One region of the Atlantibacter sp. MEI4A-1023 genome, then DNA from elsewhere that is predicted to be linked to it. Evidence: predicted binding sites of a transcription regulator. Region 1 holds the regulator's gene; the other holds the start of a gene.

Region 1 (4,213 bases):
CACGCCTTTCACTTCAAATTCCACTTCCGCCAGACACTCGGCGGTGTCGCGGGTCATCAAATCATTCTGCGACTGGGAGATGGTGTTGAGGCGCGGCGTCTTGTGATACAGCGCCAGGCAAACGGCATCAAGCAGGGTGGTTTTCCCCGCGCCGGTTGGCCCGGTTATAGCAAACAGTCCATTGCTGGAAAACGGCTCCTGGGTAAAGTCGATTTTCCATTCACCCTTCAGGGAGTTGAGGTTCTTAAGACGCAGGCTCAAAATCTTCATGCGTTTTCCTCCTGCTGCATCGTCTCCAGGGTTTGGGCGAACAGCGTCCTCAACCTGGCGGCTTCATCCTCTTCCAGCGCTTCGCTTTGCAGGCGGCGCTCAAACACTTCCTCTACGCTGAGTTCGCTCAGGGTTTCGGTTTCCAGCCGGGCGATAGCCTGTTCTCGCTGCTCGCGGTTACGGCGCAGTAAGATCACTTCCACCGGCAGATTTTCGGTCATGGCAACGATATGGCGCTGCATATCGTGCAGGAAATCATCGCTGACAATTTCGATATCCAGCCAGGTTTTCGGCTCGGCGGGCGCGTCGCGCCACTGCTCAAGCTGCTGCTCGATTTGGGCCAGCGTGCCTTTGATCATCGCCAGCGGCTGGGTAACCGGTACTGCCAGTGGGGTGATTTTCGCCAGCGATGCGCCGGAAAACTCCACCAGATTCACCACTTTTTCACTGCCGGTTTCATCAAAACTTAATGGGATCGGCGAGCCGCAATAGCGGATATGTTCGCTCTTTGCCACCGTCTGGGCGCGATGAATATGGCCCAGGGCGATGTAATCCGCCGCCGGGAAATGGCTGGCGGGGAACGCGTCGAGGGTGCCGATGTAAATATCGCGCACCGCATCGGTTTTGGTGACGCCCAGCGCGGTTAAATGGCCGGTTGCGATAACCGGCAGCGCGCGTTCGCCACGCAGCTGGCAGGCGGCTTCAAAGCACTCCTGGTAATGACGGGTAATGGCGTCCAGCAGTTGCAGTTGTTTATCGCTGCCCGATTCGCCGGCGCGGCTTTTAGTGATGTCGCGCGGGCGTAAAAACGGGACAGGGCACAGTACCGCGCCCGGCTCGCCATTCCGTTTATTGATAATCAATGCCTGGCCTTCAGGATCACGCTGCGCGCTGGCGACCACCCGGGTATTCAGGCAGGCCAGCAGTTCGCGGGATTCGTTGAGCGTCGCAACCGAATCATGATTGCCCGCCAGGACGATTAACTCACAGCCGGTCGGCTGGAGATCCACCACGAAGCGGTTATACAGTTCACGGGCGTAGCTCGGCGGCGAACCGGTATCAAAGATATCCCCGGCGACGATAATGGCATCCACCTGCTGCTCCGCCGCCGTCTGGCGCAGCCACGTCAGGAAGGCCTGGTGCTCCGCCGCGCGGCTTTTGGTATAAAAATTTTGACCGAGATGCCAGTCTGAGGTGTGGAGGATGCGCATCGTCATTCCCTGTGGCGTAAAAGCGAAAGGGGGATTATAACCCTCCTTATACTTCACTGTCCTGACGCCAGATTTATACAGCAAACTGATGGGTCATAAGACCGTCATCTTTTTCATAAATCTGTCATAAAACTGACGCATAATGGCGCCGCATTCAGAAAATTCGACTTAATTTGACAGGGCTAATCATGGCGAGACGTATCCTGGTCGTTGAAGATGAAGCGCCAATCCGTGAGATGGTGTGCTTCGTACTCGAACAAAATGGCTTCCAGCCGGTTGAAGCGGAAGATTATGACACCGCGGTGAATCAGCTTAACGAACCCTGGCCCGACCTTATCCTGCTGGACTGGATGTTGCCGGGCGGTTCCGGGCTTCAGTTTATTAAACATCTCAAACGTGAAGCGCTGACCCGCGATATCCCGGTCATGATGCTGACCGCGCGCGGTGAAGAAGAAGACCGGGTGCGCGGGCTGGAAACCGGCGCGGACGATTACATCACCAAGCCGTTCTCCCCGAAAGAGCTGGTGGCGCGGATCAAAGCCGTGATGCGCCGCATCTCCCCGATGGCGGTGGAGGAGGTGATCGAAATGCAGGGGCTGAGCCTCGACCCCAGCTCCCACCGCGTGATGACCGGCGAAAACCCTCTCGATATGGGCCCTACCGAATTCAAACTGTTACACTTCTTTATGACCCACCCGGAGCGGGTTTACAGCCGCGAGCAGTTGCTTAATCACGTCTGGGGCACCAACGTATATGTAGAAGACCGAACCGTGGACGTGCATATCCGCCGCCTGCGTAAAGCGCTGGAGCTGAGCGGGCACGATCGTATGGTGCAAACGGTTCGCGGAACCGGCTACCGCTTCTCAAGTCGTTTTTAATCACGATAACCGGAGAGTGACGCGTGCTGGAACGGCTGTCATGGAAAAGGCTGGCCCTTGAGCTGGTGCTGTGTTGTATCCCGGCCCTGATTTTGGGGGCCATTTTTGGTTACTGGGCGTGGTTTCTGCTGCTGGCGGTCACCAGCCTGCTGGTCTGGCATTTCTGGAATTTAATGCGCCTTTCCTGGTGGATTTGGGTCGATCGCAGTATGACGCCGCCGCCGGGGCGGGGGAGTTGGGACCCGCTGCTGTACGGCCTTCATCAAATGCAGTTGCGTAACAAAAAGCGCCGCCGCGAGCTGGGCAGCCTGATCAAACGCTTTCGCAGCGGCGCGGAATCCTTGCCGGATGCGGTGATCCTCACCACCGAAGAGGGCAATATCTTCTGGTGTAACGGCCTGGCTCAGCAACTGCTGGGGCTGCGCTGGCCGGACGATAACGGTCAAAACATCCTTAACCTGCTGCGCTACCCCGAATTCACCAACTGGCTAAAGGGGCGGCAGTTTACCCGCCCGCTGAATCTTGTGCTGAATAATGGCCGCCACCTGGAATTCCGCGTTATGCCTTACAGCGAAGAACAGCTATTAATGGTGGCGCGCGACGTGACGCAAATGCACCAGTTGGAAGGCGCACGGCGTAATTTCTTCGCTAACGTCAGTCACGAATTGCGTACACCGCTGACGGTGCTCCAGGGCTATCTGGAGATGATGGACGATAAACCGCTCGAAGGCCCGCTGCGCGAGAAAGCCATCCATACCATGCGCGAGCAAACCCACCGGATGGAAGGCCTGGTCAAGCAACTGCTGACCCTGTCGAAAATCGAGGCCGCGCCCGCGCTGGTGCTGAATGAGCAAATTGACGTGCCGATGATGTTGCGGGTGGTGGAGCGCGAGGCGCAAACCTTAAGCCATAAAAGACATACGCTTACATTTGACGTCGACAGTCATTTAAAAGTGCTGGGCAATGATGAACAACTGCGCAGTGCGATATCCAACCTGGTGTATAACGCGGTCAACCATACTCCGGAAGGCACGGCGATTACCGTAACCTGGCAACGCACACCGCAGGGAGCAAAGTTTTCGGTACAGGATAACGGACCGGGAATTTCAGCGGAGCATATTCCGCGTCTTACCGAGCGTTTTTACCGGGTGGATAAAGCCCGTTCCCGCCAGACTGGCGGCAGCGGACTGGGGCTGGCGATTGTTAAGCACGCCCTCAGCCACCACGATGCGCGGCTTGAAATCGAGAGCCAGCCAGGTAAAGGCACCACCTTTAGTTTTGTGCTGCCGGAACGGCTTATCGCAAATCCTGCCCCGGTGCGGCAAATCAGCTAAACCCGCTGTAAAACTTAGTTTCCATGGGCCAGTAAACTGGCCCTTTTGCCGTTTGGTTTCCTGAACAACTGTCTTATTTTTGACGGTTGTTTGTTTTTTGTTCGCATTAAAAGCCATAACATTTTTAAGATTCTGGTATGAATATCTAACTCATTTCGCGATTGTGGAATAATCTACTGGTTTTTAGATCCCTTATTGCCTTCAAACGTTATAAGCGTTTAAATTGCGCACCTGATGTTGCCAGACTCACTGTAATTTCGTGGTAATCCAAAAAACTATTCTCCGCCACGGCATCAGGTAAGTGTTTTTCGCTGATTTATAACGAAACGACGCTATTTCGCTCAGCGCTGGCAACCTAAACGTCATTCTTTTCAACACCACATCCACAGGCAGTTAGACTTTATGACCCATCAACTGAAATCGCGTGACATCATCGCACTGGGCTTTATGACCTTTGCGCTGTTTGTAGGCGCAGGCAATATCATCTTCCCCCCTATGGTTGGCCTGCAGGCAGGCGAAC
Region 2 (4,213 bases), 1.9 Mb from region 1:
TGCTGCGTACCGCCCAGGGGAATCAGGCGGCGCAGCGTTATCTCCAGGGAGATATTGAAAACCTGCCGCTGGCGTCAGAAAGCGTCGATTTAGCCTGGAGCAACCTGGCGGTGCAGTGGTGCAGTGAGCTGGCACAGGGCCTTCGCGAGCTGTGGCGCGTGACGCGCCCCGGCGGACGCATCGCCTTTACCACGTTGGTCGCCGGATCGCTAGACGAGCTACACCAGGCGTGGCGCGGCGTGGATGATGCCTGCCATGCAAATGCTTTCTTACCCGTTGACGCGGTGCTGGACGCCTGTGCGCTGTTCCCACTGCACTGGCAGCAAAGCCCGCTAACGCTGCATTTTGCCGACCCGCTCAGCGCCATGCAGTCCCTGAAGGGCATCGGCGCGACCCATCTGCATCATGGGCGTGAAAGCCGGGTATTGACCCGCAGCCAGTTGCAGCAACTGGCGCTGGCCTGGCCCCAGCAGGGCGGGCGTTTTCCGCTCACCTATCAACTTTTTTGTGGAGTAATACGCCGTGAGTAAACGCTGGTTCGTCACCGGAACCGACACCGAAGTGGGCAAAACTGTCGCCAGTTGCGCATTATTGCAAGCAGCCAACCGGGTGGGCTACCGCAGCGCCGGGTTTAAGCCTGTGGCGTCGGGCAGCGACATTACCCCTGAGGGCGTGCGCAACAGCGATGCGCTGGCGCTGCAGCGCAACAGTTCACTGGAGTTGGAGTATGACGAAGTCAATCCCTACGTGTTTGAGGAACCGACGTCGCCGCATCTGGTAAGCCGTTCTACGGGCGTGGCGATTGAACGCGCGGTGATGTCGCAAGGGCTGGCAGGGCTGGAGCAGCAAGCCGACTGGGTGCAAGTTGAAGGCGCGGGCGGCTGGTTTACCCCGCTCGGCGAAACCTGGACTTTTGCCGACTGGGTGGTAGAAGAACAGCTGCCAGTGATCCTGGTGGTGGGCGTTAAATTGGGCTGCATCAATCACGCCATGCTGACTGCGGCTGCCGTGCAAGCTGCCGGGTTACGTTTAGCGGGCTGGATCGCCAACGACGTGACGCCGCCCGGCGCGCGTCATCAGGATTATTTAGCCTCGCTACAGGCGCGTATTCCTGCGCCGCTGCTCGGCGAAATTCCCTGGCTTAACGACCCGTTTATCCAGGAGACAGGCCGTTTTCTGGATATTTCCCTGCTCGATTAACAGTGAATCAAGGGCAGCAGACGCGGGTTATCGAGTTGCGCCACGCTGCCCTGCGCCACGCTTCTCCCCTTGTGCAGCAGGCAAAAACGCTCGGCCACGCGGCGGATAAACGACATCCGCTGCTCTACCATCAAAATCGACAGGCCGAACTCGCGGTTTAGCCGCAGCAACACATCCCCCAGTTTGTGAATAAACCCGGCGCTGTTACCGCGCGTGGGTTCATCCAGAATTAATAATGTCGGCTGGATCACCAGCGCATTGGCCAGCGCCAGCCGCTGCTGGTTCTCATCGCTCAGCGCCGCGCCGCGCGTGTGGCGCAGCGGATACAGTTCGGGAAACAGCGTAAAGGTTGATTCAGGGATCGTTCCGGGGTTCTCTCCGGCGGCGCGCAGAGCGATGAGCAGGTTCTCTTCCACCGTTAGCCCGGAAAAAATCCGCCGGTCGTGAGGCACGTAGCCGATGCCCAGCGCGGCGCGCATATCGGCGCTGGCGTCAGTGAGCTGTTGCGGCGCAAATCCGGCATGCCGCCAGACGATAGTGCCGCTCTGGACCGGCAGATGACCCGTAATGCAGTTTAGCAACGTGGTTTTTCCCATCCCCTGTGCGCCGGTAATGCAGATGCACTCCCCGGGGAGCATCTCCAGATCCACATTCCATAAAACATGGCGTTCGCCATAAAACTGATTCACTGAATGCAAACTCAACATAAGCGCTCCTGGGTTGTACCGCGACGGATTCAGGGATACTGCAATTCCTCTGCCAGTGCGGCTGCGGAAGAACAGCGAGAGGCAAAATTAAGAATAAACTCACACATTCGGCGTATTCCTGCGCTTGCGGGTAATAACGCAAGATAGCGCTGCACTTTAACAGTGCTTTAACATTCTCCGCTGGTGCAGCGGTGCGGCCAGTAGCAGTACGGTTGCGCAACGGATCCGCCAGGCATGCCAGGTTTGGCAAAAAACCACCAAAATTAGCGATAAATTTTTTTTTACCCAACCGGCACACCAAAAGCAGGGTTTCTCCTGGGCGGCGAGGCTTCAGGGCTGCACCCACTTATCCACTATTCCTGTGGATAACCTTGTGCATTAGAGTTAGAAAACTGGTGGGAAGCGAGAGAATACGCGGGTTGCGCATGAATTGGCGCGAAAGGCGGCTGATAAAAATTTAGTTTATTTTACAACAGATTATATAAAATCAATGGTTGTCAAAAAAGTGTAACGGGTTGCCACAAAACTTTCATTACCTTGCTTGACAAATGTTAAAAAACCGGTTCGTTTGGGGATAACCGGACATTACGCATCAATATATCCTATTTGTACTTTTCCCCGCGGATGACCGCAAAATTTTAGTGTTATTTCAAGTGTATCCTGCACTGTGTTTTTATCCAGTCTTTTGCGTTGGCAAATTGACCGTGAGGGAGTAAAATTATCCATTCCCCCCGCAACGCGCCAGGTATCTAATGAGCAAACCGTTCAAACTCAATTCCGCTTTTACGCCCTCCGGTGACCAGCCAGAGGCGATCCGCTGTCTGAAAGAGGGGCTTGAGGATGGCCTTGCCCATCAAACGCTGCTGGGGGTAACCGGCTCGGGGAAAACGTTCACCGTGGCGAATGTCATTGCCGATTTGCAGCGCCCGACCATGGTGCTGGCGCCCAACAAAACGCTGGCGGCACAGCTGTATGGCGAGATGAAAGAGTTCTTCCCGGATAACGCCGTAGAGTATTTCGTCTCGTACTACGATTACTACCAGCCTGAAGCCTACGTGCCGAGCTCAGACACCTTTATCGAGAAAGACGCCTCGGTGAACGAACACATTGAGCAGATGCGTTTATCCGCCACCAAAGCGCTGTTAGAGCGCCGGGACGTGGTGGTGGTGGCATCGGTGTCCGCTATCTACGGTCTGGGCGACCCGGATCTGTATCTCAAGATGATGCTGCACCTCACCAACGGCATGATTATCGACCAGCGCGCCATTCTGCGCCGCCTGGCGGAGTTGCAGTACACCCGCAACGATCAGGCGTTCCAGCGCGGCACCTTCCGGGTGCGTGGCGAAGTGATCGACATCTTCCCGGCAGAATCGGATGACGTGGCGCTGCGCGTGGAGCTGTTCGATGAAGAAGTCGAGCGCCTGTCGCTGTTCGATCCGCTCACCGGGCAGGTTGAAGGGGTGATCCCGCGCTTTACTATCTACCCAAAAACCCACTACGTCACGCCGCGCGAGCGCATTGTGCAGGCGATGGAAGAGATCAAAGTGGAACTGGCCGATCGCCGCAAGGTGCTGCTGGCCAACAATAAGCTGCTGGAAGAGCAGCGCCTGACCCAGCGTACCCAGTTCGATTTAGAAATGATGAACGAGCTGGGCTACTGCTCCGGCATCGAGAACTACTCGCGCTATCTGTCCGGGCGCGGTCCGGGCGAAGCGCCGCCGACCCTGTTTGACTACCTGCCTGCCGACGGCCTGCTGGTGGTGGACGAATCCCACGTCACGATCCCGCAAATCGGCGGGATGTACCGCGGTGACCGAGCGCGTAAAGAAACGCTGGTAGAGTACGGCTTCCGACTGCCGTCGGCGCTGGATAACCGGCCGATGAAATTTGAAGAATTCGAAGCCCTGGCCCCGCAAACCATCTATGTCTCGGCCACGCCGGGCAATTATGAACTGGAAAAATCCGGCAGCGAGATTATTGACCAGGTGGTGCGCCCGACCGGGCTGCTCGATCCGGTTATCGAAGTGCGTCCGGTGGCGACCCAAGTGGACGATCTGCTGTCGGAAATCCGCAAGCGCGCCGCCATCAACGAGCGCGTACTGGTCACCACGCTGACTAAACGCATGGCGGAAGACCTTACCGAGTATCTCGAAGAGCACGGCGAAAAGGTGCGCTACCTGCACTCGGATATCGATACCGTGGAGCGTATGGAAATCATCCGCGACCTGCGTCTGGGCGAGTTTGACGTGCTGGTGGGCATCAACTTACTGCGTGAGGGCCTGGATATGCCGGAAGTGTCGCTGGTG

The links. Region 1 encodes PhoB, which activates phosphate uptake and scavenging genes when phosphate is short. Its sites were predicted from a motif close to CTGTCATAAAACTGNCNNAT; they were not measured.
Region 2: the regulator PhoB is predicted to act here: its motif matches at 2,423-2,442, upstream of uvrB (excinuclease ABC subunit UvrB).

What each region holds. Positions count from the first base shown of each region.
Region 1 is NZ_CM149568.1:3,501,736-3,505,948, reverse strand. Features, by position in the region: gene sbcC (exonuclease subunit SbcC) at 1-270, opposite strand, end outside; gene sbcD (exonuclease subunit SbcD) at 267-1,481, opposite strand; gene phoB (phosphate response regulator transcription factor PhoB) at 1,670-2,359, shown strand; gene phoR (phosphate regulon sensor histidine kinase PhoR) at 2,383-3,693, shown strand; gene brnQ (branched-chain amino acid transporter carrier protein BrnQ) at 4,096-4,213, shown strand, end outside.
Region 2 is NZ_CM149568.1:1,616,842-1,621,054, forward strand. Features, by position in the region: gene bioC (malonyl-ACP O-methyltransferase BioC) at 1-530, shown strand, start outside; gene bioD (dethiobiotin synthase) at 523-1,200, shown strand; gene ACVV26_RS07845 (ABC transporter ATP-binding protein) at 1,197-1,907, opposite strand; gene uvrB (excinuclease ABC subunit UvrB) at 2,660-4,213, shown strand, end outside.